DNA from 3 places in the Enterococcus gallinarum genome. Region 1 is predicted to be linked to each of the others. Evidence: predicted binding sites of a transcription regulator. Region 1 holds the regulator's gene; each other region holds the start of a gene.
What was found. Region 1 encodes NrdR, which represses ribonucleotide reductase genes. Its sites were predicted from a motif close to ACACNATATATNGTGT; they were not measured.
Positions count from the first base shown of each region.

Region 2: the regulator NrdR is predicted to act here: its motif matches at 8,039-8,054, upstream of nrdH (glutaredoxin-like protein NrdH).
Region 3: the regulator NrdR is predicted to act here: its motif matches at 5,093-5,108, upstream of HED61_RS09935 (vitamin B12-dependent ribonucleotide reductase).

Region 1 is NZ_CP050816.1:2,300,412-2,310,487, forward strand. Features, by position in the region: gene pepT (peptidase T) at 1-407, opposite strand, end outside; gene HED61_RS11430 (Nif3-like dinuclear metal center hexameric protein) at 420-1,535, opposite strand; gene HED61_RS11435 (tRNA (adenine(22)-N(1))-methyltransferase) at 1,535-2,230, opposite strand; gene HED61_RS11440 (hypothetical protein) at 2,600-3,034, opposite strand; gene dnaI (primosomal protein DnaI) at 3,053-3,985, opposite strand; gene HED61_RS11450 (replication initiation and membrane attachment family protein) at 3,985-5,346, opposite strand; gene nrdR (transcriptional regulator NrdR) at 5,361-5,861, opposite strand; gene HED61_RS11460 (FusB/FusC family EF-G-binding protein) at 6,062-6,703, opposite strand; gene HED61_RS11465 (CsbD family protein) at 7,010-7,342, opposite strand; gene HED61_RS11470 (ABC transporter ATP-binding protein) at 7,471-8,268, shown strand; gene coaE (dephospho-CoA kinase) at 8,409-9,002, opposite strand; gene mutM (DNA-formamidopyrimidine glycosylase) at 8,999-9,841, opposite strand; gene polA (DNA polymerase I) at 9,857-10,076, opposite strand, start outside.
Region 2 is NZ_CP050816.1:3,370,931-3,381,006, forward strand. Features, by position in the region: gene dapA (4-hydroxy-tetrahydrodipicolinate synthase) at 1-390, opposite strand, end outside; gene HED61_RS16295 (SIS domain-containing protein) at 387-1,001, opposite strand; gene HED61_RS16300 (PTS ascorbate transporter subunit IIC) at 1,118-2,380, opposite strand; gene HED61_RS16305 (PTS sugar transporter subunit IIB) at 2,404-2,679, opposite strand; gene HED61_RS16310 (PTS sugar transporter subunit IIA) at 2,672-3,136, opposite strand; gene HED61_RS16315 (CapA family protein) at 3,504-4,760, opposite strand; gene HED61_RS16320 (FeoB-associated Cys-rich membrane protein) at 5,060-5,191, opposite strand; gene feoB (ferrous iron transport protein B) at 5,188-7,335, opposite strand; gene HED61_RS16330 (ferrous iron transport protein A) at 7,332-7,799, opposite strand; gene nrdH (glutaredoxin-like protein NrdH) at 8,157-8,381, shown strand; gene nrdE (class 1b ribonucleoside-diphosphate reductase subunit alpha) at 8,480-10,076, shown strand, end outside.
Region 3 is NZ_CP050816.1:1,986,483-1,996,558, reverse strand. Features, by position in the region: gene HED61_RS09945 (heavy metal translocating P-type ATPase) at 1-1,790, opposite strand, end outside; gene HED61_RS09940 (DUF4430 domain-containing protein) at 2,017-2,436, opposite strand; gene HED61_RS09935 (vitamin B12-dependent ribonucleotide reductase) at 2,558-5,041, opposite strand; gene HED61_RS09930 (hypothetical protein) at 5,181-5,711, shown strand; gene HED61_RS09925 (GNAT family N-acetyltransferase) at 5,877-6,380, opposite strand; gene HED61_RS09920 (GNAT family N-acetyltransferase) at 6,460-6,960, opposite strand; gene HED61_RS09915 (SRPBCC family protein) at 7,076-7,498, opposite strand; gene HED61_RS09910 (serine hydrolase domain-containing protein) at 7,634-8,626, opposite strand; gene HED61_RS09905 (DUF1697 domain-containing protein) at 8,869-9,408, opposite strand; gene HED61_RS09900 (GNAT family N-acetyltransferase) at 9,557-10,039, opposite strand; gene HED61_RS09895 (prenyltransferase/squalene oxidase repeat-containing protein) at 10,076-10,076, opposite strand, start outside.

The sequences.
Region 1 (10,076 bases):
CCATCTGTCGTAATCAATGTTTCTCCACGATAATTTTTCAAATTAGGAAAGTCTTTGATATTCAGTGTAAATTTGCCCTCTTTATCCAATTTGATCGTTGACTCACCGTCATAGTTTTCAATAATTTGGGGATCCACATTCACCGCGTTAAAATCCGCCGTATCCATATGTGCGATAAATCCAATGGAACGAACTGGTTCGGAAACATTACTTGGTAACGTACCAATCACAAAACCATTTTCCTCATTATAATGGACATCATGAAGTCCTAATTCTTCCATTTCTTTTTGCAATGTCTTGGCAAACGCCACTTGCGTTTGTGTGGAGGGTGTTGTTTGGCTTGTCGCATCAGAACGAGTTTCCGTCTTTACATATCTTAAAAAACGCGGTAATAAATTTTCGTACATAATTGATCACTCCTATTTATATTGGAATGGATTTGTGGAAGTCTCTGAAGGAATAAAGTCTACCTGCCAACCTTCTTCCGCTTTCCATTCATTGAATTTTTTGATAAAACGAGGGATACATTCCCGTTCAATGTTATGACCTGGATCGATTGCCGTCAAGCTGTTTGCTTGTATATCATGAGCGGTGTGATAACTGATGTCTCCAGTAATATACACATCTGCTTTGGCCTTCACGGCTTCTTGATAAAACTGTTCGCCACTGCCGCCGCATATAGCAATCCGTTGAACGTTTTGCCGCTTTGCTTTTGGTTCGATCAAACGCAACCCCTCTAACTGAAAAACACTTTTGATTTCATCGATGAAATCTTCCAACAAAACAGGTGCTTTTAATTGACCTACTCGCCCGATCCCATAATGCTGAGACAAGTTATCCAAGGAATAAAGGTCATAGGCGGGTTCTTCATAGGGATGCGCCTCAACCATCGCTTGCAACACCTTTTCGGTGATGGTTTCTGGGAAAATCACTTCGATTTTTGCTTCTTGTACCGACTCTTCTTCCCCAATTTCACCAATCGCAGGATGCGCATCCTCTTGAGGAGTAAAACGGCCGGTACCAATCAGAGAATAGCTGGTGTTTTGATAATTTCCTTGCTGTCCAGCTCCAGCTTTTCCTAAAGCTTTCCTCATTGATGCGCCTTGCTCAATTGGAACAAAAACAGCCAATTTTTTCATTTTGATTGTATGGGTGGGAACGAGATACGTGGTTTCTTCTATTCCAAGCATTTCACAAAACCAGTCATTCAGCCCATCATGAATAATATCCATATTCGTATGCGCAGCATAGACTGAAATATTATGTTTGATCAAATCCATATACATTTTTTGTTGCGGATCATCGGCTCTCAAACGACGTATGGAACGAAAAATCGGTGGATGTTTGGCAACAATGAAGTCTACTTGTTTTTCAATTGCTTCTGCAACGACTTCTGGACGAACATCTAGTGTCATCATTACCCGTTGGATCTCATTGTCCAACGTTCCGATATGCAATCCCACTGGATCACCATCTTCTGCTAACCATTGCGGACAATATCTTTCGAAACGTTCAATAAACGTTCTAGCTAACATTATTCCAGCACCTCCTTGATCCAATCAATCTGTTCGTTTAACTCACTTATTTTATCTTGAGGAGGAATTGCCGCTTTCTCTAGTTCTTGCAAAACGATTTCTCGCTGCTGCAATTCATGGGCCCATTTTTTATAAAAAACGAGATTTTTTTCTTTCAATAAACACGGGCCAAAAAATAATTCTTGTGGTGTATAGATTTTACTGCCTTCTTCAGCTACGATGATTTCGTAGTTTTTATGGTTTTCTTCAATCAGTTCTTCGTGTAAAATCATGTAATTATTCTCCTGAAGCCATTCTCGCAAAGTCCGCTCCCCCACATTGGGTTGCAAGACAAGGCGCTCCTTCCCAGTAATTTTCTGCTGAGATTTTCCATTTTCTAAAATTGTTCGAATCAAAGTGCCACCCATACCAGCAATAACCACCGTATCAATCTGATCATCAGGTTGGATTGCAGCTAACCCATCTGCTAAGCGAACAGTGATTTTGTCGCTCAAGCCATTTTTTTCGACTTGCCGTGAAGCAGATTCGAATGGTCCTTTTACAACTTCACCTGCTACTGCATACTGAATTTTATTTTGTAGCATCAATGCCACGGGTAAATAGGCATGATCTGATCCAATATCTGCCAAGCGGGCTTGATCCGGAATCTGTTCGCCAACACGAGTCAATCGCAGGGATAATGATTGTTCGTTCATAACGTCACTCCTTCAGAAATAGTATATCATTCTTTATTGCATTTTAAAGGGAGAGTTTTTACTCCTTTTATTTACGGCTTTACTTCGCCTAGAGTTACTTTTGCACTTTTCGTAAAGAAAACTTGCATATCTTGCTTTTCAAACCAATCGTTGTGATCCATATGAAGGTTACTGCGCTCCCTTCGGCCGCCTAGTACTGCTCATCATCTGCTCTGTCTTGCTTCGCAAGCCAATCGCAGTGATTCATACGAAGGTTACTGCGCTCCCTTCGGTTACCTAGTACTGCTCATCATCTGCTCTGTCTTGCTTCGCAAGCCAATCGCAGTGATTCGCAGCAAAACGCGTTGTCCGTTGGGACAACGCGTGGGGTTATTGCACAATTTCAACTGTTTTGATTGAATTTCCTGGAACTTGAGGTGGGATTGACATAGTCATTACTGGCAAGCCTGACAATGTGACTTGGACCGTTGTTCCTTTGGTCAACTCAGAAACTTGACCTTCAAATGATTCTTGCGGTGCGTGTAGGATCACGCCGTCTGTTTGAAAGTTAGGAACAATCGTTTCTTGATCGTCGACTGCTTCGATATCATTTAGAAAAATCTGTATCGTTTCGTTGTCGCCAGCTGTTGCATTTTCTTGAAGAACTCCTGTAAAAATAGTCGTTGCCTCGCTTTCGACAGTGCTATTTGTCGTGCTTTCATCGTTTTTAGTTGTTTCACTCATCGAATCATTATCTGACGGCGAACCGCAGGAAGCTAATAATAAGGTTGTCAAAGCCAAACCTAAAATCGTCAATTTCTTCATAAGAAGTTCTCCTCTCTTCTATATTTCCGAATTCCGGCGATTTTTGCCAGTCATTTGGATCTCTTTTGTCAAGTAACGAATTCGTTCCATGATCCGCTTGGCTTTCAATGGCTCTGATTCTCCACGTTGAGTAACGGATAGATGCTTCTCTAACTCTTGCATGGAAAAGTTAGAGGAAAAGAACGTTGGCAGTTGTTCTTGCATCCGATATTGCAGAATGACACCAAAGACTTCATCACGGATCCAGCTGCTCATGGCATCTGCACCAATATCATCCATCATTAGGATGGGGGCTTTTTTAACTGCATTGAGTTTGTCGCCAACCAAGTCTTTGCCGATTGCTTGTTTCATTTCGACAGCAAATGTCGGGAAGTGAACAAGGGTCGTCGTATAACCTGCTTCCGCAAGGTCCCGGGCAATTGCCCCTAGTAAATAAGTTTTGCCGATCCCAAAACTTCCCACCAGATATAATCCTTTGTGAAAAGCCCTTGGATCGTTTTTTAGGTTTTCAATAAACTCGACTGCAGCCATCAAAGCTTCGCCCCGGCCGGGAGTACTTTCATACTGAGCAAAATTGGCCTCTTGAATATCTTTCGGCATATCCATTGCTTTGATGCGACTACGGATCTCTTCTTGTCGTTGATGCGCTAAAAGCTCTTGCGTGGGCACATAAGTGACATCGATAAAATGAAAGTTCAACGCTAGTCGTGGCTCATATCCAGGTGCGATCATCGTAGGGTCATTCAAACGAAACTTTCGTTTTTCTTGAACAAATTCATAGAGTTTCGCATAACTTTTTTGGATATCTGCATCTGTCAGTTCCTCCCGATGTTCTGCAATGAATTCTTTGACATCCGGATCTTTCAATACGTCCCCCATCATTTCTGAGAAACGATCGCGATAGTTTCGTTTGTCTAAAATTTTTGATAGATTCTTCCCAACATCTTCCATTAATTGTCACCTGCTTTCTTTTGCAAGTAGGCTTGCAGTTTTTTGTCGATCTCTGCCTGACGTTCTGGGGATAATGTCGTTTCTTCAACTGGTTTTTCGGCCCAGCTTGGCAGTTTTTCTTCACGAATGATCTTTTTAGACGGGCTTTGCGGCCGTGTGCGTTTTTCTTTTGCTTCTTTAACTAAGTCCCGTACATGCTTGATCGCTTCTTCCGCGGTTTTTACTTGCAATTCAGACCATTGTGCCGCAATGTTATTGACATAACTTGCTGGCAAAGCCGCATTGTTCTGTACCACTAACACATAATGAATAAGAACATTGATCACACTATTGGATAATGGCGAGCGTTCCACTAAGCTTTTTAGCAGCCATTGTTCGGAGTCTGTGACAAAGCTCTTTTTTTCAGCTTTGATTGCTTTCAAGAATGCCATCGGCGCATTATTCTCACTTTCGCGGATCAATGCTAGATCGTTATCACTATACCCATTTTGTTTTAATGTATTAAATCGTCGGATCTCTTCATCTGAAGTGGGATCCACTTTATTTACAGTTTTGGTAAAACGCGTCCGTGTTTTTTGTAAAATCAATTGTTCTAATGCCTTCTGATCGATTTTCCCAGTAGTTAAAGAAACCGAATCTGTCATCAGATCCAACAGCTCCATCACATCATAGCCGTATAATGAATGGTATAGGAGTAGTTTTTGCCGAAAATCTTTATCGAAATTGTCTGCACGGATGTAGCGACGTTGAGCTTCATAAAGAAGAAAATCCCAATCTAGTTGTTGTTCATCTAACACCAGTCTGCTTTGAGTGTCTTGGAATTTGCCATTGACTTCCTGTAATTCCTCTTCATTGGCTGCAAATTGTTGTGTATCCAAGCGATAAGCATCCATAAAAGAAGCCGTAACTTCTTGATAGCCTTCTGCTTGCCATTTTGCTGGTTGGAACAACGAAACAAGTTGTCGAAACTTTCGCTCTCCAACATGGTTAAGCAATAAGAAACTATAGAGTTCATCTTGAAAGAAATCGCTCGCATGAACTGGCTCTTGCAGGTGATACAAAAATGTGATTCCTAACTCGTCATCTTCTTTTTCAAACGTTTTGAGTAAGCCGATTCCTTCTAACTTATTTCGTGCTTGAATAAAACGCTGTAACCCTACATTCATCGCATTCAAAATATCTAGATGAATAAACTCACTTTCTTGCGGATCCTGCTGATCCGCAGTCAGTGTCAGATAGAGTGCTAAGGCATCACTTTCGATGATTGGCTGATAAAGATGAATCAGCGCATCCTTCCCTTCAGTTGTTAGTGGACGACTTTTGAAGACACGATACAATTGATTTGGTAATATGTTGCCCACCATTCAGGGACCTCCTATTCCTCTTGATTGTCTGCTGTTTCTTGCGGATCACTTGGTTCTTTTGCCTTTTCAACGATGTCCTGCAATTCTTTTAAGAAGACTGACATATCTTTGAATTGGCGGTAGACACTAGCAAACCGAATGTAAGCAATCTCATCTAAGTCGACTAGATCTTCCATGACATATTCGCCAATCATCGTTGTCGAAACTTCATTTTCACCTAGTGCTCGCACACGATTCTCCACATGATCAACAATTTTTTCCATTTGTTCCATTGTAACGGGTCTTTTTTCAGCAGAGCGTATCAACCCTCTTAATATCTTTTCACGATTAAATTCTTCACGAGCGCCATTTTTCTTAATAACTAATAATGGTGCTTCTTCAATTCGTTCAAATGTGGTAAATCGATAACCACAGTTTTCACATTCGCGGCGGCGGCGAATCACGCGACCATCGTCGGCTTGGCGGCTATCAATCACTCGAGAATTGTTATGATGACATTTTGGACATTGCATAGTTCCACCCCGTTCTCTCTTCCGTGTCTCGAATGATGGCGAGACAGCGATGATTTATATGCTTAATTATAACATGAAATTCTTTTATCTAATAGGTAAAGTCTTTCAAGCGAAAGAAATATTACAAATTTAAATAATGTGACGGTTGTTTTTTTAGCCACAAAAGAAAAACGACAGAATCAATTCTGTCGTTCTCCTCCTTATCTCATTTGTAACAGTGACACAAACTCATCCAGAGTTTCCCGTTGTTCCATTTGTTGGTTGCATTGCTCACTGTCGCGACAAATGTAATTTCCTCGTTTGGTGTATGTTCCATCGCCACCACTTTTTGTCAACGATAAAAACATGGAGACAGTAGACTCATGCTGACATAAAGGACAGATTCCTTTTTTTACTTCTGTAGATAAATGACCATAGATTCCTTGGTAGCCTTTTTGAGTATTTACGATCATAAATTTACTTTGACTGCCGATGTCATCCCAAGCCAAATACGTATAATCACGAAGGTCTGTTTGGGAAAAATCAGGTACTTTTAATTTTTTTACTTTACGAAACAGTTTCTCTGTTTGTTTGACTGAAGGCACTTGAAAAGGTCGGACATTCTTTTTTAGTGCTTCAAGAATGGTCAAGCTCTTTGACATCGTCAAAGATGAATCAAAAAATTGACGAATCAGAGACTGTGCTTCTTTGTCCTCCTCAGAAAAAAATGGTTGAATGGCTTCTTCAGTTAACATTTCAACTGTGCGAATCGTATGGCGATCATTAACAGACTGATAAGTCCGAACTAATTGTTGGACTTGATGTTTGATGAAATGAAATTGATAGGGTTCAATGGTGGTCATAATAGATATCGATCCTCTCTTTAATGAAAAAACAAAAGATATTACTGATAAATTCCTCTGACCACAGTCAAGGACAATGCAGAATTCAGCATTTGTTGACCACCTCCTGGACTTCCCTTTTTTTTATGGAAAGTCATTGGCTATTATAGTTTTTCCTTCAGGGGTTGTCAATCATTGTCCGCAGACAGCATCCTTTTCTTGTCAAAGTGGAATTATTGATACCTTTTAAAACAGGATTTCCTTCTTTTTTATCTATTTATATTGATTGACGAATATGGTTTATCATAAAAAAACTCCAGATCCTGTCTAGAGTTTTTCTTCGATTCCTGTATAATGTTTCAAATGATCAGCATCCCGTCGTTCGGTTGAAGAGATCTTTGCAGCATCTGTGTCTTCATTTTCGTTTAACAATCGGTCCCGACCAAGTGTTTCTGATGTTTTATCACCTGGTTGAGCATCTAATTCATCATGCCGATCCTCAATTTCGTCTACCTGTTGTTGACGGTGATCTTTTTTGGCTTTTGCTTCATTTGCCTGTTCTTTTCCTTCTTGTTCCATTTTTTCATTATTGATCCATTCACCAATTTTTTCTTTTGCAGAACCAACAATTACATCTTTTTCGTCTTTCAATGATCCCATGATGATTCCTCCTTTTTTATTAGCATAGCAAGAATTTCTTCGATTGACAAAAGATACGTATGCGCTTCATTTAAAGATATGGTATACTGAATCAAATTTTCAGAATATTCTTTGACAAGGAGCAGTTTATGGACATCTTAAATTTTGAAGACATCCAGTTGGTTCGCAAGCAAACTGTTTTGTTGCAAGACATCAACTGGCAAATTGCTAAAAATCAGCATTGGGCACTTTTAGGATTAAATGGTGCTGGCAAAACACTTTTATTACAACTGATCATTGGGATGATCTGGCCGACTTCTGGCAAACGGCAAGTTCTAGGTCAAGTCTACGGAAAAACATCTGTGCCAGACCTTCAGCGCAGAATTGGTTGGATAAGTGCGACCTTGCAAGAGAAGATTCCTGCTCAGGAGCTCTCAGAAATGGTCGTTCTATCGGGAAAATATGCTAGTATCGGTATTTATCAAGACTACCAAATGAAAGACTTGAACCAAGCTATTGCCATTCTTTGTTCAACTGGCGGCAGTCAACTGATTGGCCAGCCATTTCATCAGTTATCTCAAGGGGAACGTCAATTAGTCTTAATCAGCCGCGCTTTGATGGCAAATCCCGAATTGTTGATTTTAGATGAACCTTGTAATGGATTGGATCTTTTTGCTCGAGAAGAATTGCTAAGTCGAATTGGCGAGATGGCGCACAAGGAATCACCTACGTTGATTTATGTGACCCACCATACAGAAGAGATTTTACCGATTTTTGACCATATCATGATGCTGAAAAATGGTAAAATCCACGCTTCTGGCAAGCGCCAGCAAATTTTTAACGAAAAAACGTTATCTGCTTTTTATGGGAAACCTGTTTTTTTCCATGAAGTCACTTCCGATCGCCTGGCAGTTTTACCAAAAAGCAACTCACTAAACAAAAAATGAAACAAAAAAAGAGACAGCGACAACCAAAGCCTCTTTCCAGATATCCTTTCTAACTTCAGTTTCCAGCAAACGACAAAATAATGCGTCAACTGTTAGCTTTTCAGAAATAAAGGGGGCTCCTTTGTGCCGGTGTCTCTGTCTTAATTCTTTCTTTTAGCAAGCCATTCTTGAACTTGCGTCTTAACTTCTTCAATGGTTCCTTGATTGTCAAAGAGGATATCTGCCCGTTTGCGCTTCTCTTCTATTGGCATTTGACTATTGATACGTTGTTGGGCTTCGATGCTGGTTAAATGGTCTCGCTTCATCAGTCGCTGCAACTGGATCGATTCCGGAAGATAGACGACCGCTACTTGATCTAGCAGGGATTCATAACCAGTTTCGTATAACAAAGGAATATCTACGATCACAAGATCAGCTTTTGCTTTCATGACTTCAATCTGTCGTAGGATTTCTTTACGGATAAAGGGCCCTAATGTGCGGTTCAGCAATTCCCGTTTATTGTCATCCGCAAAAATGATTTTTCCTAATTTTTTCCGAGCTAGTGTCCCATCGGGATTGATGACCTCTGGCCCAAAAACAGTTTTGATTTTTTCAAGCCCTGGCATCCCTGGCTCCACCACTTCACGAGCAACGATATCAGCATCGATGATTGGGATACCAGCTTCTTCAAAGCACTTGACAACGGTACTCTTGCCAGTAGCAATCCCGCCCGTTACACCTACAACCAAGCTCATCTTTCTGTCCCCGCGTGTAATTGCTGGCAGAATGGACAATAGTGGGTCCCTCGTTGTGCAACTTTTGTTTTTACGATCGGGGTACCACAGCGGACACAAGGATTGCCGGTTTGACCATAAACGTGTAGAGAGACTTGGAAATGCCCCGCTTCGCCTAACGCATTCAAATAGGTCCGAATCGTTGTGCCTCCTGCCTCCACTGCTCGGGCTAAGACATCAATGATCGCCCGATGCAACAAGTTAATTTCGGCTTCATTCAGTGTCGCTGCCGATTGCTCAGGATGAATCTTTGCTTCCCATAAAGCCTCATCCACATAGATATTGCCTAAACCTGTCACAAGCTTTTGATCTAAAAGCAGCGGCTTGATGGCTTTTTTTGATTTCTTTAGGTCACGAGTAAAGTCTGTCAACAGAAACAGTTCCGGCAATGGTTCCGGCCCCAACTGCATGATTCCTTTATACGTACTGCTCTGGTCTTTTTCAACTAAAGTCATACGTCCAAATTTTCGCACGTCCCGATAATGCAATTCACTGCCATCAGTGAAATGAAAAATCACATGCGTGTGTTTGTCCGGCACCCCTTCTTTTTCAAAAAATTCATACTTGCCTTCCATGCGTAAATGGGAAATCAGATCATAATCGGTCAATTTGAAAATCAAGAATTTGCCTCGACGATCAAAAGCTTGAAATTGTTGTCCTTTTAGCATCGCTGCAAAAATCGGTACTTCTGGAGATTCAATGATCCGGGGCCAACGAATCTCCATTTCTTTGATCGTTTTATTTAAAATCAGTTTCTCTAGTCCTCTGCGAACTGTTTCCACTTCTGGTAATTCCGGCACAACATTTCACCTCATTTATTTTGCTTCATACCACGTTTTGCCCCAGTTACTATCTGTCAACAATGGCACATGCAGTGAGACAGCATTTTCCATGACTTCTTTGACAAGAGCATCTAAGCGTTCTAATTCATCTTCTGGTACTTCGAAGACAAGTTCATCGTGGACTTGTAAAAGCATCGTTGCTTGTAATTTTTCATCCTTTAGACGACGATCCAAATCAATCATGGCAATTTTC
Region 2 (10,076 bases), 1.1 Mb from region 1:
CAATGGGAGCTTTGTCTTTGCAGCAATCATTTTGTAATGTTGGATCACTTCTTGATCCGTGAGCTTGATCAAATAAGGAGTGATAATGGAAGCCGCTGTGACTCCAATGGTTTGAAATTCATTCACTAAATCAATGACAGCTTCTGTCGAAATCCCGCCTGCTCCTGCAAATACTGGTACCCGACCTGCAGTCTCTTCCACAACGATCGTTGCCAATTCGAGCTTTTCAGCATGAGACAATGCATAAAACTCCCCATTGGTCCCTAAAATAAATAACCCATGGATCCCTTTCGCAATCAATTGATTGACTAGCCTTCTAGTGGCTGCTCGATCGATTCCCTGCTCGTCTAAAGGAGTGACCATGGCTGTAATGATTCCTTCGATCTTCATTCTTCGACACTTCTTTCTTGCATGATAGCACTCCCTAAGCTTCCTCCAGGATGCCAGGCATAATAATCATCAATATCAATGGCAGCTTCTTGCTGCAGTAAAATCGACAAGCTTTGTAAAACGATGATTTCTGCCAATATCGAGATTCGTGGGGGCTTGTTCAACGGATCTCCTTCATTCGTGATGCCAGCAAACAAGAAGGCATCGGAATGTTTTTGCAGCCATGAGTCGATACCTCCACTCACTCCGATGACTTTTATTCCTAAAGCTTTCAGAGTAAGAAGCGATTTTTTCAATTCTTCTGTTTCGCCGCTATTGGAAATAGCAATCACGACATCCCCTTTTTCGGCTTGTCCGGCAGAGCCGTGGATCGTTTCAGTTCCATCTAAAAAATAGGTAGGAGTGCCTGTGGAAGAAAGCAAAGCTGCTATATATTCCGCAACATGACTTGGCTTACCGATGCCAGTCACATGCACACGCCCCTTCTTTTTTTTCGCAGCAACGATCAGTTCAGCTGCATCGATCAACTGTTGTTGATTGATCTCATTCAAATAAGCTGTAAGCTCATCTTTGGTTGTTTGCAAAAAATAAGCTAAATTCGTTGTTTCCATAGAAAATCCTTTCTGTCACTGATTCGTTTTCACTGAATCTTTGCACACTTTGAGATAGTTCTTTTTGTGTGCAAAGATTCAGAAGTTCAGCTGATGACAAATGTCTTAGCGATCGATTACTGACCAAACAAACTTAATAGTTTATCTAATAAGATTCCCATGACGTTGTAGTCGATATTTGGGAATGTCGATCCCTCGATGCCTAAGCTACCATACACCGGGTAAAGAACTGTTGGTAAAAAGGCGAGTAACAGCCCGATGACAAAGGACCCTGCAATCGCTCCCCGCCAACCGCCAGTAGAGTTTCCAAAAACGCCGGCTGTTCCTCCGGAGAAAAAACAAATATGGGCTGCTGGAATGATCACGACTGGAAACTTGAAGACTACCATAATCAGCACCCCCAATAAGCCAGCGACATAAGAGGATAAGAACCCTACAATGACAGCTGTTGGTGCAAACGGGAAAACAGTCGGTACATCCAATGCCGGACGAGAATTTGGAATGAATTTTTCCGAGATCGAAACAAATGCCGCCGTAATTTCGGACAAGAACATGCGAACACCAGTCATCAAGATCGACATCCCCGCAGTAAAGGTAAATGCCTGCACGAAAGGAAAGACCAGCCAATGAGTCGTTCCTGCTAATTCTTGAGTGACATCTCGTCCCGCTTTTAATGCGGAGATATAGAATAGCACTAGCATAACTGCCGCAACGCCCATCAAGAAGTCTCTAAAAAAGGATAACCATTTCGGAAAATTGATGTGTTCCGTTGTTTTATCTTTGTGTTTACCAAATAGCATCCCAATGTAACCAGACAATGCATACCCCACCATGTTAAAGTGTCCAATGGCGGTCTCATCACTGCCAGTAATGCGCCGCATAAATGGTTGGCACAGCTGAGGTAACGCAGCAGAGAAAAAGCCGAGTAATGTTCCGCCAATTAATATCGCTGGAATATCAGCAAACTGATGAGCCTTTAGAATCAATGACAACACACAAGCGAAAAACAAACTATGGCCTGTGGTAAAGAAAATATTTTTAAATGGCGTGATTCGAGCAATGACTAAGTTCATCAAAAAGCCGAGAATCAATGTACAACTGGTCACAAATGCAAATTCTGTTTGGGCTAGTGCAGTGGCGGCCTCTGGCGATGCAACGACCCCTACGATGTTGAACCCTTTTTGGAATAGGGTATTGAAATTCTGTAGTGCGCCAGTCATGATCGAACCGCCGGAACTGAATACTAAGAAACCGATGATGGTTTTAAAGGTTCCAGTCAACACTTCGGTCATTGATTTTTTTTGGGCCAATAACCCAATCATTGCAACTAAACCTAAAAGTACGGCTGGCGTACTAAGAAAACTGATAATTAAATCCATGAGCGTTTCTCCTTCATTGATTTTTAGACTAATGCGGCTGCGATTTTTTCTTTGATTTCTTTCTTATCAACGATGTTGTTGATCCCAATAATGGTTTGCTGTAAATTTTTTTCTCTTAATTCATTGGCAACATCTGTCAAAGTAATGATCAAATCTCCCGTAAAGCCGGAGACAGCATCTAAAGACGCATGTTCCACCTCGATTGGAAAGTCGTTTTCCCGGATGACTTCATTCACTTTGATTTTTAACATCAGACTTGAGCCTACGCCTGCTCGACAGGCAATCAATGCTTTATGCATAGTTATTCTCTCCTTCAAATTTTTTTAGAAATGCGATTAGCTCTTTTTTTTCGGTCATCCTTCCTAATAATTCCAGAAAGTCTTTGTTGCCCAGCAACTCAGCCAGTTCGGATAACAATGAAATATGGGATTCATTGTCTGGTGCGCTAAGAGGAAACAAAAACTTGACGGGGTCATTTGATTCATGACCAGAAATGACGGGTCGTTCTAATCGAGTGAATCCTAATGCTAATTTCTTTGCACCCTTCTCTATGGGTGCATGAGGCAGCGCAATTTGTTTCGTAATAACAATGTAAGGCCCAATCTCATGATAAATGGAAAGGATGGATGAAATGTATTCATTCTCGATGACATCGGCAGTCAATAGCGGCTGTGCGGATGCTTTGATTGCTTCGTCAAAATTTTCTACTGAGATATCCAATTGGATATAGTCTTCTTTTAATAATTCGCTTAACAAAGTTAACCACCTCTCGTACAAAGAATTCTCGAGTCTTCTTGTATGCGTTTACTATAAGCAATATCACTGGTACCGGCAATAGTGATTGCGTTCATCTCTTCTAGAAAAAAGCTTGAAAAACTGAACTGTAGCCAATGAAATTTGCTGAATTTTGCTGTTTTACCAACTTACAACAGCTATCCCTCTCTCAGTTTTTGTCATTCTGTTCAACTTATAGGTGCCATTACTAGAAAAATTGGACTAAATGCTTCTTAAGATCTGCTGCACATTGATCTAAACACTGAATAAAACAGAAAAAAGCAGACATCTTGATTCAAAAGATGTCTGCTTAATACATGTCATAGGTTAGTGAGACAGATTCAGCTGCTTATTTCCATTTTAAATTTAGCAGCTCCATCATTTCATGATACGCGGTTTCGATTCGCTGGCGTTTGTCTTCGGGTACTTTATCCGCATACTTCCCCCCAGGAAGATATTCTTCTGCCAGTACAACTTGAAAATCATAGGCTTCGGTAGTGCCAAACTCTGGATCGTCATATCTACGATCAGGGATCGGCTCTTTAGAGACCCATGTTGGATGCAGCTTGATATCACTCAAAAATGTACGATCACCTTCTTTTGTGAGCTCGACTTCTGGAATGACCCCTCGCTCGGTCCAATAGTTGTTGACTGTTTCGTAGCGTTGATTGGATAGCAAATTTCCCATTGAATAGAGAATAAATTTTTTCTCGCCGTCTTTTTCGATGATTTCTGTTGGTTCAGCGACATGTGGATGACCGCCAAAAATGATGTCCGCTCCGAGGTCGATCATTTGTCGATAAATCTTCTGCTGTTCTTCTGTAGGTTCTAAGGAATATTCTACACCGAGCTGCGGCATAACAACGGTGATGTCGGCTACTTTCTCTGCCTCTTTGATTTCAGCTGCTACTTTTTCCATGGATAAATCTTTTAAATAGGTCGTATATTCTTCCGGTGCCAAGCTAGCTTCATTGCCATTGAATCCGTAAGCATAAGCCAGCATCGCTACTTTGATGCCATTGGCTTCTTTGACGAATATCCCTTGATCATTTACATTGACACCAATCGGCTCCAATCCAATCTCTTGAAAAGCATTAGCAGTCGTTTTAAGCCCTTCGATTCCAGTATCCAAAATATGATTATGGGCTAGATCAATCACATCAAAACCAGCTGTTTTGATACTTTCTACTACATTCGGAGGCGCATTAAAGGTAGGATAACCGCCTAGTTCTTTGTTGGGATTGATGGTGCCTTCAAAGTCACCAAAAGCAATATCGGCAGAAGCGATCAACGGTTGCACCTGCTCAAAGTCATTGTCAAAATCATAGCGTTTCCCATCAAATGCACTCATATAAACTGGTCTGTGATAGAGCATATCGCCACTTGCTGTCAGAGTGATTTTCGACGATTGAGAGACCGTTGTTGTTTCTTGGCTGGAAGTAGACAGTGCCACTTGGTTATCTGGGGAGCTTGTTGACGAATCAGTCCCAGTACGCATGGTGTGAATCAGCCAATAACTAACGGCAATCGTAACAAGCAGTAAACTTATGCCCAATGCCCATAGAAGCTGTCTTTTCCGTTGTTCAATCCTTCGTTGTTGCCTCATTGCTGCTCTCCGCCTTCCCAATATTAGCCTTCTTTGTCAACATTTTCTCATTACCTATCACGTTATGCATTGCACGGTTTCTTGCTTTTCTGCTTTGAATGAGCTAAAATCGCTAATTTCCTTTCAATAAAAGAACTATATATAGCAAATAAATATTATATATATAATTAATCATACTAAAGAAACAGTTCTTTTGATAGCCCTTTCTCATAAAAAGAGCAGCTAGGCATTTCTGCCTAACTGCTTTACTCATACTCGCTAGTTACCTAATAAAACTGGCGTTAGATTCATGGATGATTTTAGATTTTCTCTTCATGCTTTACCGGACAGCTTTGGTGGCAATCAGAACAACTGCCTTTTTTGACCATTCGATAAAGCACTTTTCCTGCATAGCCAAAGATCACTAGACTTAAAAGAATCGTTGCAATCATTTTTCGCCTCCTACTACTTCTCCGACTACTTGTAATAGTGGTGAATTTTTTTGTTGGGGTCTCTTTATCAGAGCAAACAGCAACAAACCAAGAACAATCAACGCTGCCAAGGTTCCTACTGTCAGTTGCCCTCCTTCAAAGAAGATATGCCCGAATTGGTAAACAATCAGACTTGCACAATAAGCCAGTCCACACTGATAACTAATAGCCAACCAAGTCCACTTGCTATCCCCCATTTCACGATGGATCGCGCCGATGGCCGCAAAACAAGGGGCACACAATAAGTTAAAAATCAAAAAGGAGTAGGCGGCTACTGGGGTGTAATCGCCTCGCAGCACTTGCCAGATCTCTGTACCGGTTTCAGAAACCCCACTTTGGCCGTACAAAATCCCAAAAGTCCCGATGACATTTTCTTTTGCCACCAATCCTGTAATGGTCGCCACGGCACCTCGCCAAGTGCCCCAGCCTAGTGGCGCAAAAATCGGTGCTAACAAACGGCCGAAAAAGGCTAAGATGCTTTCTTCTTCCCCCACTCGATCAAAGGTAAAGTTGTAGCTAGAAGTAAACCAGATAAAGATACATGCAACGAAGATGATCGTTCCGGCTTTTTTGATGAAAGCTACGGCCCGATCAATCGCACTTTTCAACACGGTTCCTAGTTGCGGCAAATGATAGGCAGGCAATTCCATGATAAAAGGCGCTGGATGGCCGGCAAAGAGAGCGGTCTTTTTCAATGCAATGCCTGATAAAACAATGGCTCCCATCCCAATGAAGTAAGCCGATGGTGCGACCCATGAGCTTTCGGGAAAGAACGCCCCGGAAATCAGTGCAATGATTGGCAGTTTGGCAGAACAAGGCATAAAAGTCGTAACCATAACGGTCAAACGACGATCTTTTTCATTTTCGATGGTTCGGCTCGCCATGACTCCTGGAACCCCACAGCCAGTAGCGATCAGCATCGGAATGAAGGATTTCCCAGATAAGCCAAACTTCCGGAACAAACGATCCATCACAAAAGCGATTCGTGCCATGTAGCCACAATCTTCTAATAAAGCCAAACAAAAAAAGAGCACAAAAATTTGAGGGACAAATCCAAGGACAGCCCCGACACCTGCCACGATCCCATCTTGGATCAATTCTTGCAGCCATTGTGCCACCTGCCATTGGTTCATCAACTGCTGTAGAATATCCGGAACCCAACTGCCAAATAACACATCATTGACCCAGTCTGTGCCCATCGTGCCAATCGTTTGGATGGATAAGAAGTAGATTCCCCACATGAAAAAGGCAAAAATCGGTAGTGCCAGTAGGCGGTGGGTCAACACACGGTCGATTTTATCACTTAAGGACAAGCGGTATTCCTCTTCCTTGATCGTTGCTAAAGCCAACAACTGCTGAATGAATTCATACCGTTCGTTTACTATAATCGCATCACTGCGCTCGTCAAAAATCATTTCCGTGATTTTGATAATTTCCGCTAATTCTTTTTCATTGCTCGGCGTCAAAGTGACTTGTTGACGAATCAATTCATCGCCTTCAAACAGTTTGATGGCAATCCAACGTCGTTTGCTTTCAGAAATCTCTTCGGGCAAAAGGGCCTTGATCTCTGCTAAGGCAGCCTCCAAACGGGAATCATAGACAACCACTGAGTCGCCATTCCCAGCTTTTTTCTTTGCGGCATCAATCAGCTTATTCAATCCATGTTGTTTTAAAGCACTGAAGCCAACAACAGGTACGCCTAGACCATAGGACAGCTTCTCAAAGTTGATCTGGATCCCTTTGCGCTTTAAAAGATCGATCATATTGATTCCCACTATTGTAGGCAGACCCATTTCCAACAATTGTAAAGTGAGGTAGAGATTCCGCTCCAAGTTCGTTCCATCAACGATATCTAAGACAGCATCGATGGGGGCTTCTGCCAAATAATTTCTCGAGATCACTTCTTCAGGAGTATAAGGAGACAATGAATAGATACCCGGCAAATCCTGGATCGTGATTTCTTTGGCTTTACGGAGCTTTCCTGATTTTCGTTCGACTGTCACTCCCGGCCAGTTCCCAACGGTTTGCTTGGCCCCCGTCAGTTGGTTGAAGGTGCTAGTTTTGCCGCTATTGGGATTGCCGACTAATGCGAATTGATAGGTCATTCCTCTACTCCTTTTTCAACAAAGACGAAAGCTGCTTCTTGTTTTCTCAGCGACAATTCATACCCTCTTAAGCGAATCTCGATCGGATCACCTAGTGGCGCTAGTTTCACGATATGAATCGGCACATTCTTGGTGATCCCCATATCCATCAATCGCCGCCGCAAAGCACCAGTCGTTGCAATTTTTACCACCTTGCCCTGCTCTCCTACATGTAATTGATCTAGAGAAGTCAAAACCGTCTGCTGTTGTCTTTCGGACACGTCAATCTGCTCCATGACGCTGGCATCCAATGCGATCCGGTTGTCCCGATGCAAGATGATGCCGCTTTTGCGGTTTTTTTGAACCATGAGAATGTCAACGCCTACCCGAAGACCCAAATCATTTAAATGCGCCGTGACGTTCTTTGGTGTCGCGATCGCTTCGATTTGGTATATTTTGGAAGCCTCTGTTTGCGCCATTTTCATGATTTCTTCCTCCTCTTGTGAAAGATTCCTATTATTTATCCGTTCAATTGAGAATGATTATCATTATAATAGAGCGATTTAGGACTAAAGTCAATCTGTTTCACAGATGAACTTGAAAGTTCGTTCACAATTCAAATTTTTTTTACTCACATCCATTGCATATTCTCGGATCTTTTTGGCTAAAAATCGCGATTTCCTAGGAAAAATCGGCTTTTTTCGGTTGTATAAAAACCAGACAAACACTATAAATAGTGTATGTAATTTTCACAAGCACTAGATATAGTGTTTTTTCGTTGACTTTCTCCTAGACTTATTTATACTAGATTTATAACTACTACTGACTCGGAGGAAATCATTATGAATATTAAACTATTTTCAAAAAACAACTGTATGCAATGTAAAATGGCAAAACGCTTTTTAAGCGATAATCATATTTCTTTTGAAGAAATCAATATTGACAACCAGCCTGAAGCAATTGAGTTTTTGAAAGAACAAGGATTCCAAAGCGTTCCGATCATCACTTCTGATGCACAAACAATCATTGGCTTCCGTCCGGATCAATTACGTCAATTGGCCAGCTAAGCAGTAACTTAACCAATGTGTTTTTGGAGGATTTGTCAGTCGTCAAGACCTGCAGATCCTTTTTTATACGATCAAAACAAGGAAAGAGGTTGCCTTTTATGAGCTTAAAAGAAATCAAGGATGTAAGCTATTTTAAATTGAATAATGAAATCAACCGCCCCGTTGATGGACAGATCCCTCTACACAAAGATAAAGAAGCACTAGCGGCTTTTTTCAAAGAAAATGTTGAGCCAAATACGATGACTTTCGATACAGTTACTGACAAAATCAATTACTTGATTGAACATGACTACTTAGAAGAAGCTTTCATTCGTAAGTATCGTCCTGCGTTTATCGAAGAACTTTATCAGTTTCTATCTGAACAGCATTTTACCTTCAAGTCCTTCATGGCAGCGTACAAATTTTATTCTCAATATGCATTGAAAACCAATGACGGAACAGCCTATTTGGAAAGTTATGAAGACCGTGTGGCATTCAATGCTCTCTATTTTGCAGATGGCGATGAAGAATTAGCTTTGGCTTTGGCTGATGAAATGATCTATCAGCGTTATCAACCGGCAACGCCTTCTTTCTTGAATGCTGGCCGCAAACGCCGAGGTGAATTGGTCTCTTGTTTCTTGATCCAGTTGACCGACGATATGAACGCAATCGGTCGGGGGATCAATTCCGCATTGCAACTTTCTCGGATCGGCGGCGGCGTAGGGATCACGTTGTCTAACTTGCGGGAAGCTGGCGCGCCTATCAAAGGTTACGAAGGAGCTGCTAGCGGTGTGATGCCAGTCATGAAATTGTTCGAAGATAGCTTTAGCTACTCCAATCAACTAGGACAGCGTCAAGGTGCTGGTGTCGTCTATCTCAACGTGTTCCATCCAGATATCATCAGTTTCTTATCTGCCAAAAAAGAAAATGCGGATGAAAAAATCCGGGTCAAGACTCTTTCTCTTGGTGTGATCGTTCCTGATAAATTCTATGAATTGACCCGTAAAAATGAAGATATGTATTTATTCAGCCCATATAGTGTCGAAAAAGAATACGGTATCCCGTTCTCTTATATCGACATCACCAAAGAATACGACAATTTAGTCATGAATCCTAAAATTCGTAAAACCAAAATCAAAGCCCGGGATCTTGAAAACGAAATTTCGAAATTGCAACAAGAATCCGGCTATCCTTATATCATCAATATTGATACGGCCAATCGTTCCAACCCAATCGACGGCAAGATCATTATGAGTAACCTTTGTTCCGAGATCCTCCAAGTGCAAGAACCTTCTGTGATCAACGGCAAGCAAGAATATGAAGTACTTGGTACCGACATTAGTTGTAATCTTGGTTCAACAAACATCGTCAATTTGATGGACAGTCCTGATTTTGGAAAATCCGTCCGTGCCATGACTCGCGCGTTGACTTTTGTTACAGATGCTTCTGACATCGACGTTGTTCCTTCTATTCAAAATGGAAATGCGTTGAACCATACGATTGGTTTAGGTGCAATGGGCTTGCATACCTATTTTGCGAAGAATCAAATGGAATATGGTTCTCCTGAATCATTAGAATTCACAGACTTATACTTTATGTTGCTCAACTACTGGACACTTGTAGAAAGCAATAACATCGCCAAAGAACGGGGCGAAGTGTTCCATAACTTTGAGAAATCAGCTTATGCGGATGGCAGCTATTTCACAGACTATATCA
Region 3 (10,076 bases), 310 kb from region 1:
TAGATGAAGCCAAAGACCAAACCTACTAACAAGAATAAAACAGTTCCTAACGCAATCAGAATGTTTTCTTTCATCTTTCTGACGGTTCTTTTCGTTAGTTGATAGGCATAATTTAGTTGCTCGATCCGTGATTGAATCAATACAATATCAGAGGTTTCGACTGCCACATCTGTCCCATTGCCCATCGCAATCCCAATATCAGCAAGTGCAATTGAAGGACTATCATTGATGCCATCTCCCACGAAAGCAACTATTTCCCCTTTTTTCTGTAAATGTCGAATAAAGTCCGCTTTTTCTTCAGGTAAAAGCTCACCATGAATCTCTGTTAACCCTAACGTGTGGCCAATCAAATTTGCGGTGTGTTGATGGTCTCCAGTCAGCATGATCAGCCGTTTTATGCCGCTTTTTCTCAGTGCATGAATCGTTTCTGACGCCCCTGAACGAATCGCATCTTTGATACCAAATAATTGAGTCAATTGCTGATCACACGCTACTAAAACGATTGAATGACCCTGTCCTCGTAATTCATCTTCCTGCCGTTGTACCTCCATCGATAGCTCGATCCCTTGTTCAATCATAAATTGTCTGTTACCGATCAACACATCATGGCCATTTGCAACCGCCTGTACACCGCGTCCCTTATGGATCTTCGTCTGCTCCACATGGACTGCTTCCCAACTTTCCCCGACAGTTCTTGTATACTGAAGTATCGCTTGACCTAATGGATGATCGGATTCTGCTTCTACGGCTGCCGTTAAGACTAAATCGTCTTTATCGGTAAAAATCTTTGCGGCAGTCACACTTGGCTTGCCTTCAGTCAATGTCCCTGTTTTATCAAAAACAATCGTATCGACACGGCTGAAAGTAGCCATGACTTCGCTGCCTTTAATCAGTACTCCATTCTTGGCACCATTCCCGATCCCCGCAACATTGGCGACCGGAACACCGATAATAAGCGCTCCGGGGCATCCTAGCACCAGTAGCGTGATCGCTAGACGAATCTCTTTAGTAATCAAGCCTATGAGAACAGCCAGCACCAAAATCAGAGGTGTATAATAGGTGGCAAAACGGTCAATCAAACGTTCGGCAGCTGATTTGCTATCTTGTGCCTCTTCAACGAGTTCAATGATTTTACCAAATGTCGTCTCTTCTCCAACTTTTTGAGCTTGGATTTTTAATGTACCGTTTTCGAGAATCGTTCCTGCAAAAACCATTGCGCCTACTGCTTTTCTAACAAGTTCAGCTTCTCCTGTCACTGTTGCTTCTTTTAAGTAGCCCGATCCTTCAACAATCATGCCATCCACTGGCACTTGAGCACCTGCTTTCACCAGCAAGCGATCCCCCACTTTGACTTCTTCAATTGCTACTTCTGCCGTCTTTTCAACGGCGTCTTCATTCGCTGAGGGGATATATTTCCAGGCTTTTGCCGGCGACATATTGATGAGAGATTGAATTGCTGATCGCGTATGGGCTAACGTTTTTTGTTCAAGAACATGACCAAACAAAAAAAGAAAGGTCACAATAGCTGATTCATTGTATTCCCCAATAAAAAGGGCGCCCAGCACTGCCACAGTCACTAATAAGTCAATACTAAGGACTTTCACTTTTGCCGCTTGATAAGCTTGGATAGCAATGGGAAGACCACCAATAACAGAAGCAATAAACAAGCAACTCTCATAGAGTACCTGCTGCTGCAATAAATATTTCCCACCAAATGCAGTGACGATCAGACAACCGCTGATTATTGTCAGCAACACTTGGTTTGCTTGTATCTTTTTTTGGATCTTCAATGTCTCCACTCCTTTTTTGTTTGTAGGGATGATTCAGCGCTAGTTTAACGAAAAGGAGCGAAAAACAAATTGATTTGTATCAAGAAAAAAAGAGCTGCAACATAAGTAGCAACTCGAGGATACTGAATGGCACGATACATCGTGCAAGCCAAAGAGACCTGCTGGATCCTAGTCCTTATTGGGGGGCCTCGGTTGAAAACATATGTTACACCTCTTAAAGGGTGAGTTAGAATGCTTGTAAATTAAAAGTGATCGTATCAGCTTTTTTCAAAAACAGCTCTTGGGCACCTTTATCACTCATTTCATCATTGACTGTATAGACCCAAAATACATTGTTCTTTTGATCTTGACTCATTCCATCGATCGAAGTGATAAAGCCATCTTTTTCTTCAATCGTAAAGTTTTCTTTCATTACTTTCAGTAGTGATTCATTTTCTTGAAAAGCAACTTCTTTTGAGGTGACTTCCTCACCTTTATTCGTGATAACAATCGTAGCTGTTAATTGTTTCTGATCAACAGAACGTTCTGTGCTTTCTGCACTTTGTGCATTTTGGGTATTTTCTGAAGATGTACGCGTATTTCCTTGACAGCCACTAGTGACAAATAATCCGCCTAACAACACGGTTACGACTAACAATTTTTTCATTTATTTATTCCTTCCCGACATACGTCATTAAAATCTACTCTTTTATCCATCGAAAAACATACTAAATTTTTACTGAAACACAGGTATATCCCTTATCTCTTCAATCACTAATGATCTATTTTTACAAACCACATTTCAATTGAATTTTACAATTGGTACATGTACTACAACCGCCAATTTCTTCTATTGTTCCTTCATGACAGATGGGACAAATGTCACCAGAAATCACTGGTTCATTCGTTTGGGTGGTAAATTGATCTTCTGCTGGTTCTACTTGAGTGTTTATTTCATTGTCGATTGCTTCCAAAGTCAATACTTGTGAGTCACGGCTGCCATCCACGTATACAGTACCGCCTTTGGCACCACCATCGTAGAGATCCATATAGACTTTCGCCACCTGACTTACAGAATACCCTTTCGGTGCATTGACAGTTTTTGAAATCGAACTATCCACCCAGCGTTGAATCGCACATTGAACACCAACATGTTCTTCTGGGGACAGTTCCATTGCTGAAATGAAGAAGTCTGGCAGCTGATCTTTGGCTTGTTCCGGATGATTCGCAAGATATTCTTCAACGATTGCTGCATTGATCTCAATAAATTTGCCTAATCTGCCACTTCTAAAATAGGAGAAGGAGTAGTAAGGCTCTAATCCTGTTGACACACCGGTCATCGTTCCCGTCGATCCTGTTGGTGCGACAGTCAAAAGATGTGAGTTGCGAATCCCAAATTGCATCACCCCTTCACGAATATGGGCTGGCATTTTTTTCATATACCCTGTGTCAATAAACTTCTCTCGTAATGCTTGTGTCTCTTGATCATCTTTCCCAATCAAAAATGGAAAACTGCCCTTTTCTTTTGCTAAATCAATGGAGGCTTCATAGGCGGTGATAGCAATCGTCTCAAAAATCTGATCGACTAATTGATTGCCTTCTGCTGAACCATAAGTTTTCTCACAATAGATCAGTAGATCGGCTAAGCCCATGATGCCAAGTCCAACACGTCTTTCACCTTTCGCTTGGCGCTCATTTTTATCAAAGAAGTAAGGGGTCGCATCAATGACATTATCTTGAAAACGAACCGCGGTTTTAACCGTTTCTCTTAATTTAGCAAAATCAACTGTCCCCGTTTGATGATCGGCCATGTTTGCCAAATTGACTGCTGCTAGATTACATACAGCATAAGGTGTTAACGGCTGTTCACCACAAGGATTCGTCGCAACCACTTTTTGCCCATAGGCTGTAGCATTGGTCATTTTATTGGCATTATCGATAAAGAAGATACCGGGTTCAGCTGAGTACGTGGCACAAAAAGTGATCAAATTCCACAATTCACGAGCCCTGATCCTTTGATAGGTTTTTACTTTATGACCGGCGGCTTCCCATTCTCGCACATCTCCGACTTCTGCCCACTTTGCATCGTATTCCGCCATTTCTTCTTCGGAATAATTATCGATATCTGGGAAACGCAGCGCATACCAATCGTCTTTCTTTACTGCATCCATGAATTCTTCTGTCAAACAAACAGAAATATTCGCTCCAGTCAGGAAGTCGCTGTTTTTAACCGTATAACTTCCTCCATGCCGTAGCTTTTCTTTTGCTGTCTTGATCATTTCATTTTGCTCGGTATCTGATGATTCTGGAAGCTGAGCAATATGGGTATACATTTTTTCTTCCATTTTTGACAAAGGATCAAAATGAAGTTTTTCATTGATTAACTGTTTGATGGTGTCATTTTTCAATGTTTTGTTTAACTGCAGCAATACTGCAGGATTCTGGATTTTAGAAATAATGAACGCCAAAATGTCTGGATGCCAGTCAGCCATCATGATCATCTGTGCGCCGCGACGACTTCCCCCTTGCTCGACCAGATTCGTCAAATTGGCTAAGTCATTCAACCAAGAGACGGCACCAGAGGATCGCCCGCTGACACCATGGACCACACAAGCTTTTGGCCGTAAGGTTGAACCATTAGTACCAACTCCTCCGCCCCGACTCATAATCTCCATCACTTCTTGTCTGTGTACAGCGATTCCTTTACGAGAGTCGTGAATGAAAGGCATCACAAAGCAATTGAAATAGGTAACTTGAGAATTAGTACCAGCGCCATAAAGGACTCGACCTGCCGGAATCAGATTTTGTTCGGCAATTTGCTGATAAAACTGCTCAAGAAACAACTCCTGCTCTAACTCTTTATCGGAAATCCCTCTAGCGACTCGGCGAGCGATTTGTTCGAAATAAAGTTCCAGTGGTTTTTCGATCTCATTTTTCCGTCGTTTAACAAGACCACTAACTTGTTCAGCAGTATTTTCTATAGCTGAGCGATACTCTTCTTCAACCTCTATGGAGACCATGTCGTCATCAATAGACTTTACCCATCCGATGCCTCGAGCAGGATATTGAGGATCTTCTTTTGTGGTTAAAATAACCAAATCACCCTTATCTAATGTTTGGTGGTTTTGATCCTTGAAAGAATAGCGATCGAGCATGATCAAGCGAGAAATTCCTTCAAATGTGTTCGTCATATCAGTAGTGATTGCTGAGACTTCTGGGAACATATGAATGTCCTCGTTTAGCTTGCTTATCGTTTGTTTACTGTATTTCATTTTTTGTGCCACCTTCCCATACTCAACATATTGTGTCCGAAATTCATTATCACACTACATAATGTGTTTTTCAATCTTGAAATTTATTTTTTTTCATGTATAATGAGAATGATTATCAATTAGAAAGACGGCGATTTCGATGTTCCAGCCTCATAGCCATATATTTTCCGTTCAAAAAATTTCTTTATTAGCACTCCTTACTGCGTCTTGTATCGTTGGACGCTTATTTTTTGTCTGGATCCCCAACGTTCAGCCCATGAGTGCTATTTTATTTTTATTAGCCCTGGCAGGCAGTTTGTCTGATGCTTTGATCGTTGCTTTATTGAGTTTGCTTGGTACAAATATCTACTTAGGGATGGGGCCTTGGACGATCAGCCAATTTGTAGCACTGGCTGCTATGATTACTTTTTTTCATCTGGGAGGAAAAATATCTCTCATAAAGCAAAGCCGCTTAACCCAAGCACTTCTAGCGTTCATTTGTGGTATTCTATACGGTTTGATCGTTTCTATGATGGAAGTTTGGCTTTATCAGTTTCCTTCTTTTACAGCCTATTATCTTCAAGGCTTCGTATTTGATTTGTTTCATGCTAGCGGAAACTTCCTGTTTTATTTGATCTTATTCCCCGTATTTGAGCGAATGATGCCCGCATTAAATAAATGGAGAAAATAGAAAAGCCTAATCTTTGCTCGAACCATCACCAAATTAGGAGCACTTACCAACTCTTTTGTCAAAGAAACGTGAAGCGGATTCGTCAAAAAAAATCTTTTTACCAAGTTAGCCTAGGCTTCTTAACAAGGTAAAAAGATTTTTATTGTTTGAAGAGAACTTTCTGATTCACTGTTCCTGTTTTATCCTATTTTTCTGTTGTGGGTAGTCAAGGCGATGCAACTGATAGAGTGCGTCTTCTTCCGTTTTGACTAACGAAAAATTCAGTTTTTCTAAAAGTTTTATCGAAGCTAGATTTCCAGGCGCTACCTCTGCTTTTACTGATTGAACACCTTGATCAAACAGCCACTGTATCGTCGCTTGAATCACTTCTGAGCCGTATCCTTTTTGAGACTCCTGAGGATGGATCGTGTAACCGATCCAGAAAAAATCTGCTTCATTTTTTAAATAGATATCACCGATCAGCCGTTCATCTAAAGTGTGCACAACTGCTAAATTTTTGCCTTCAGAAAAACTTTTTGTATGCAGCAGTTCTTTGATATACGCAGCTTTTTCCATGTTTTTGAAACCTTGGTACTTCATCCACTCTAAATCATTTCTATAGGTCATAACTGTTGGGATATCTTCGATCCTAAAATCACGGATAAAACAACGTGATGTGCAAAAATACATGATACCCCTCCTCATTGCATCTTGACCCTTATCTCAAGTAGAGAGTCAACTGACGTTTTGCTTATTGAAAATAGACTCGCTAGTTCCTTGATCTTGGGTGAACAAAAATTTTTTCGTAAGAAAGAACCTTGACTTTCTTTTGATTCATTTGAGCAATGGTTTCTTTAGTGGGCCGAAAACCTAACGATCGCCAAAATTTACCCGCTGGTTGATTATTCAATAAAACGGCCAAGGCTAGTTTCGTCATCCCTTCAGAAAGAAGAATTTCTTCTAATTTATGAACGATTGCTTTCCCGTGTCCTTGCCTCTTTTCATTGATCAACAATAATCCAATATAAGCGGTTTGCTCTTCTGGATAGTCAACTAAGTAGTCAAGGATCGCCACCGGCTTTGTATCCTTTCTAACTAAAAAAAAGCGTTTATTTTCTTTCTTTACTGATTCAGGCTTATCTACCATATCTTGTTTTAATAACTGCAAGGAAGCCACATCATCCGTTAAAGAAAAATACGGCTGATTATTTAAATAGATGGAAACAGCTTCCTGTTCATTTGCGTCAGTCACTCTCTCGAAAGTAAACATTGGTCAACTCCTTTAAAACTTTTTCTTTTGTGATTGTCTCAAGTCATTTTCTTGTCTGTTCTATGCTTGATGTGCTGCAGTCTGCTGCGGTTGGCAGCCAGCAACGAAATACATTTCAATGGGATTTTTCCGTAACTTCTTTCTCTCTTTTTAGGATTGCTGTCAAATCTGCGAGATATTTCTCCTGTTGCTTCTTCAAATATCTTTTAGCAAATGGTTTCAAATAAAACTTCTTCAGCGTTACCTCTTCCGTAAAGATCATATCTGTCTGAGCACCTGATTTGGTGAATTTTCCTTGCCAACGCCCTCGCATATTTGTGTTTTCCATCGTAAATGAATACAACGTGAAAGGCTCTTTGTCGATAATCGTAAATGTTGTGGGATACCCGCTTTTTGTGTATTCGATAAACTGCCTTTCATTGATCACCTCAATTTTACTTAAATCACTTCGCCAGGAATAGTCCTGAAGATTGGTGACAATTTGCCAGATCTTTTGGATATCCTGATCAATACTGGCACGAATCGTTGCCTTGACCATAGAGTTCCTCCGTTATCGTTAATTTGTGTTGGTATCTGTCCAAGAAATGCTCATTCGTTCAACGTTCTTTTAAGAAGATTCTCATGGAACGCAGTCGCCGCTCCTTTCCATTCGTCCCTTCAATAAGTGAAGGGCTCAGACTATTTCTGTCAGGACAAATGGCTTCACATACGTTTCTACAAAGTCGACCCGATCAAGGACCGTAGGTTTGAAATACGCGGTTACAGCAATAACCAGTTTGTTTTTCGAATCAACGTAAATGACATTGCCGCTATTGCCAATTGCTGAATAGACATTCTGCTTTGGGTCTAGTATCCACCATAAATACCCATAGTGCATCTGCTGAAATTGGATTAGAGCTGGCTGCGTTGGTGTACTCATTTCTGCGATCCATTCAGCAGAGACAATTTGTTTTCCTTTGTGTCGGCCTTGGTTCAAGCAGAGTTCGCCAATTTTCGCCATATCGCTGGCTGACAAGCACAAACCATAACCAGCTGTACCAACACCCAATGGATCACAAAACCAAACCGGCTCCTTTGGCTCTTTTCCGATAGTGAACTGCTTGTGTTCTGCTGCTGTTTCGGCATGGTAATTGTGATGTCGACTAACGCCGATGGGTTCAAATAAATAGCTGTTTGCAAAATCAACCGTGGTCATTTTTGTTGCTTGGCATAATAAACCAGTCAAAATATGCAGACAAACTGTTCGATAATCAAATTGATTCGTCAACCCTTTTCTTCCACCCAAAAAGTCTAAAGAAGCTTTCGTCCAATCTTGGCTAGTACAGACTTTTGTCCAAGGATCTCCTTTTCCTTTATAAGGTGCCTGCATGGTGAGTAAGTGTTTGATGGTCACGTCATAGATCGTTTTTTCTCCTCGTTTCACGCTATAATCAGGAAAATAATCAAGGACTTTATCTTCAATACTATAAATTTTTCCCTGATCGATGGCGATTCCGATCAACAACGATACTACGCTTTTTGTCGCCGACATCACATGGCAAGCATCATTTCTCTGATAATGATTCCATTCATCTGAATAGACTTCTTCGTGGTTCTTGTAAGCAACAATTTGACAAATATTTGGCTGGGTACTCGTAATCAACTCATGCAATTCTGCTTTTTTCATCATCATTCTCCTTTCAAGAATAAGCATAAATCCATTAAAAATAGATTACAAGGCTCCTTCTTCGGAGAATTAAAATTTTCAGAATAGTTTTGCATTCAATTGATTTCTTCCATGCTTTGAAAAAAGCGACACTCAAAGTCAATTTATGACCAATAGAACCCAGTAACTAGAGAACACTACCTAAACCTTTCACAATGAGTTTAAGAGCGGAATCAGCCAATAATCGACAGGACTTTCTTTGATCACATGTCAACAATTTTTCTTACAGTATTGGCTGTTCGGATGGTCAGTTGATCCTTTACCTTTGGCTTTGCGGTCTTTGCCCACCAATTTGTTTTTTGATGTTCTTTGCGAATAAAGGACCAAAAGACAATGTCTTTATAAGGATACACTCTTTCAAAGTCCGCTTTTGGTTCACCAATCTCAGTCAGTAAAACTTCAAAAGACAATGGCTTCATCATAAATATGACGTTGTCATAAATTTCTTTGTTCTCATCTCCCCACCATTCAGGAGCATTTGCTAATAATTCTTTTAGTTCGGCTTGTAAAATCACATGAATGGGAATGTCTAACTCAAAGCCGAGCTTGATCCTTGTTCTCATTTTATTGGCTAAAATCTGTGGGTCCTCTCTGTTACTGGAAAAGATAACATTGCCACTGTTTAGATAAGTGACAACATCTGTAAATTCGTCTTTCTTTAATTCTTCTTTTAATTCAGACATACTCAACTTATTTTTCCCGCCGACATTGATTCCCCTTAATAAAGCAACATATCGATCCATTCTTCTGACTCCTTTACCAGGTTCACTTTCGTTTCTGCACCAAGAATACTTTTAAAGAAAAGTTCTTTTCGTCTCTAGTCCACTTCAACACACCTATTTACTTCTAGATAAAAAGCATAGTTTTCATAACTGCCTTGCTTTTCAACATTCATTCTGAAAGATCTTTGAAATAAAGCCCAGTTCCTTCATCCAATTCAAAGCCGTTTTTTTCCAACACAGCGATTGAAACTTGATTTTCTGGCACTGGATCTGCGATGATTCGACGAGCCTGTTCATGGCTCATGATATGGATGACGAGTGCTTTGATCAGCATATTTCCAAATCCTTTTTTGAGATACGTCTCTTCCCCAATGAAATAATCAATGCCAAATGTTCCAGCCGGCTCATGTTCCCATGGATACCCTTTAACGGTCCTTTCACACACGTAATATTGGCAGAATCCGATGGGCTTATCATCAAGAAGGACGATAAAATGATGGATATAATCAAATTCTCCTGTTTCATTTCTGATTTCCGTCAACCAATCTTCTGCCGAACCAAGCCATTTCTTGATATATTCTTTTCTTAACCAGCGATCGACTAGTTCGATCTCATTGGTCAATGGACGAAGTGTCAAACAAGTTTCTGTCATTTTCTTGCCTCCTGTTCTGCTGAATTGCCAAAAATGC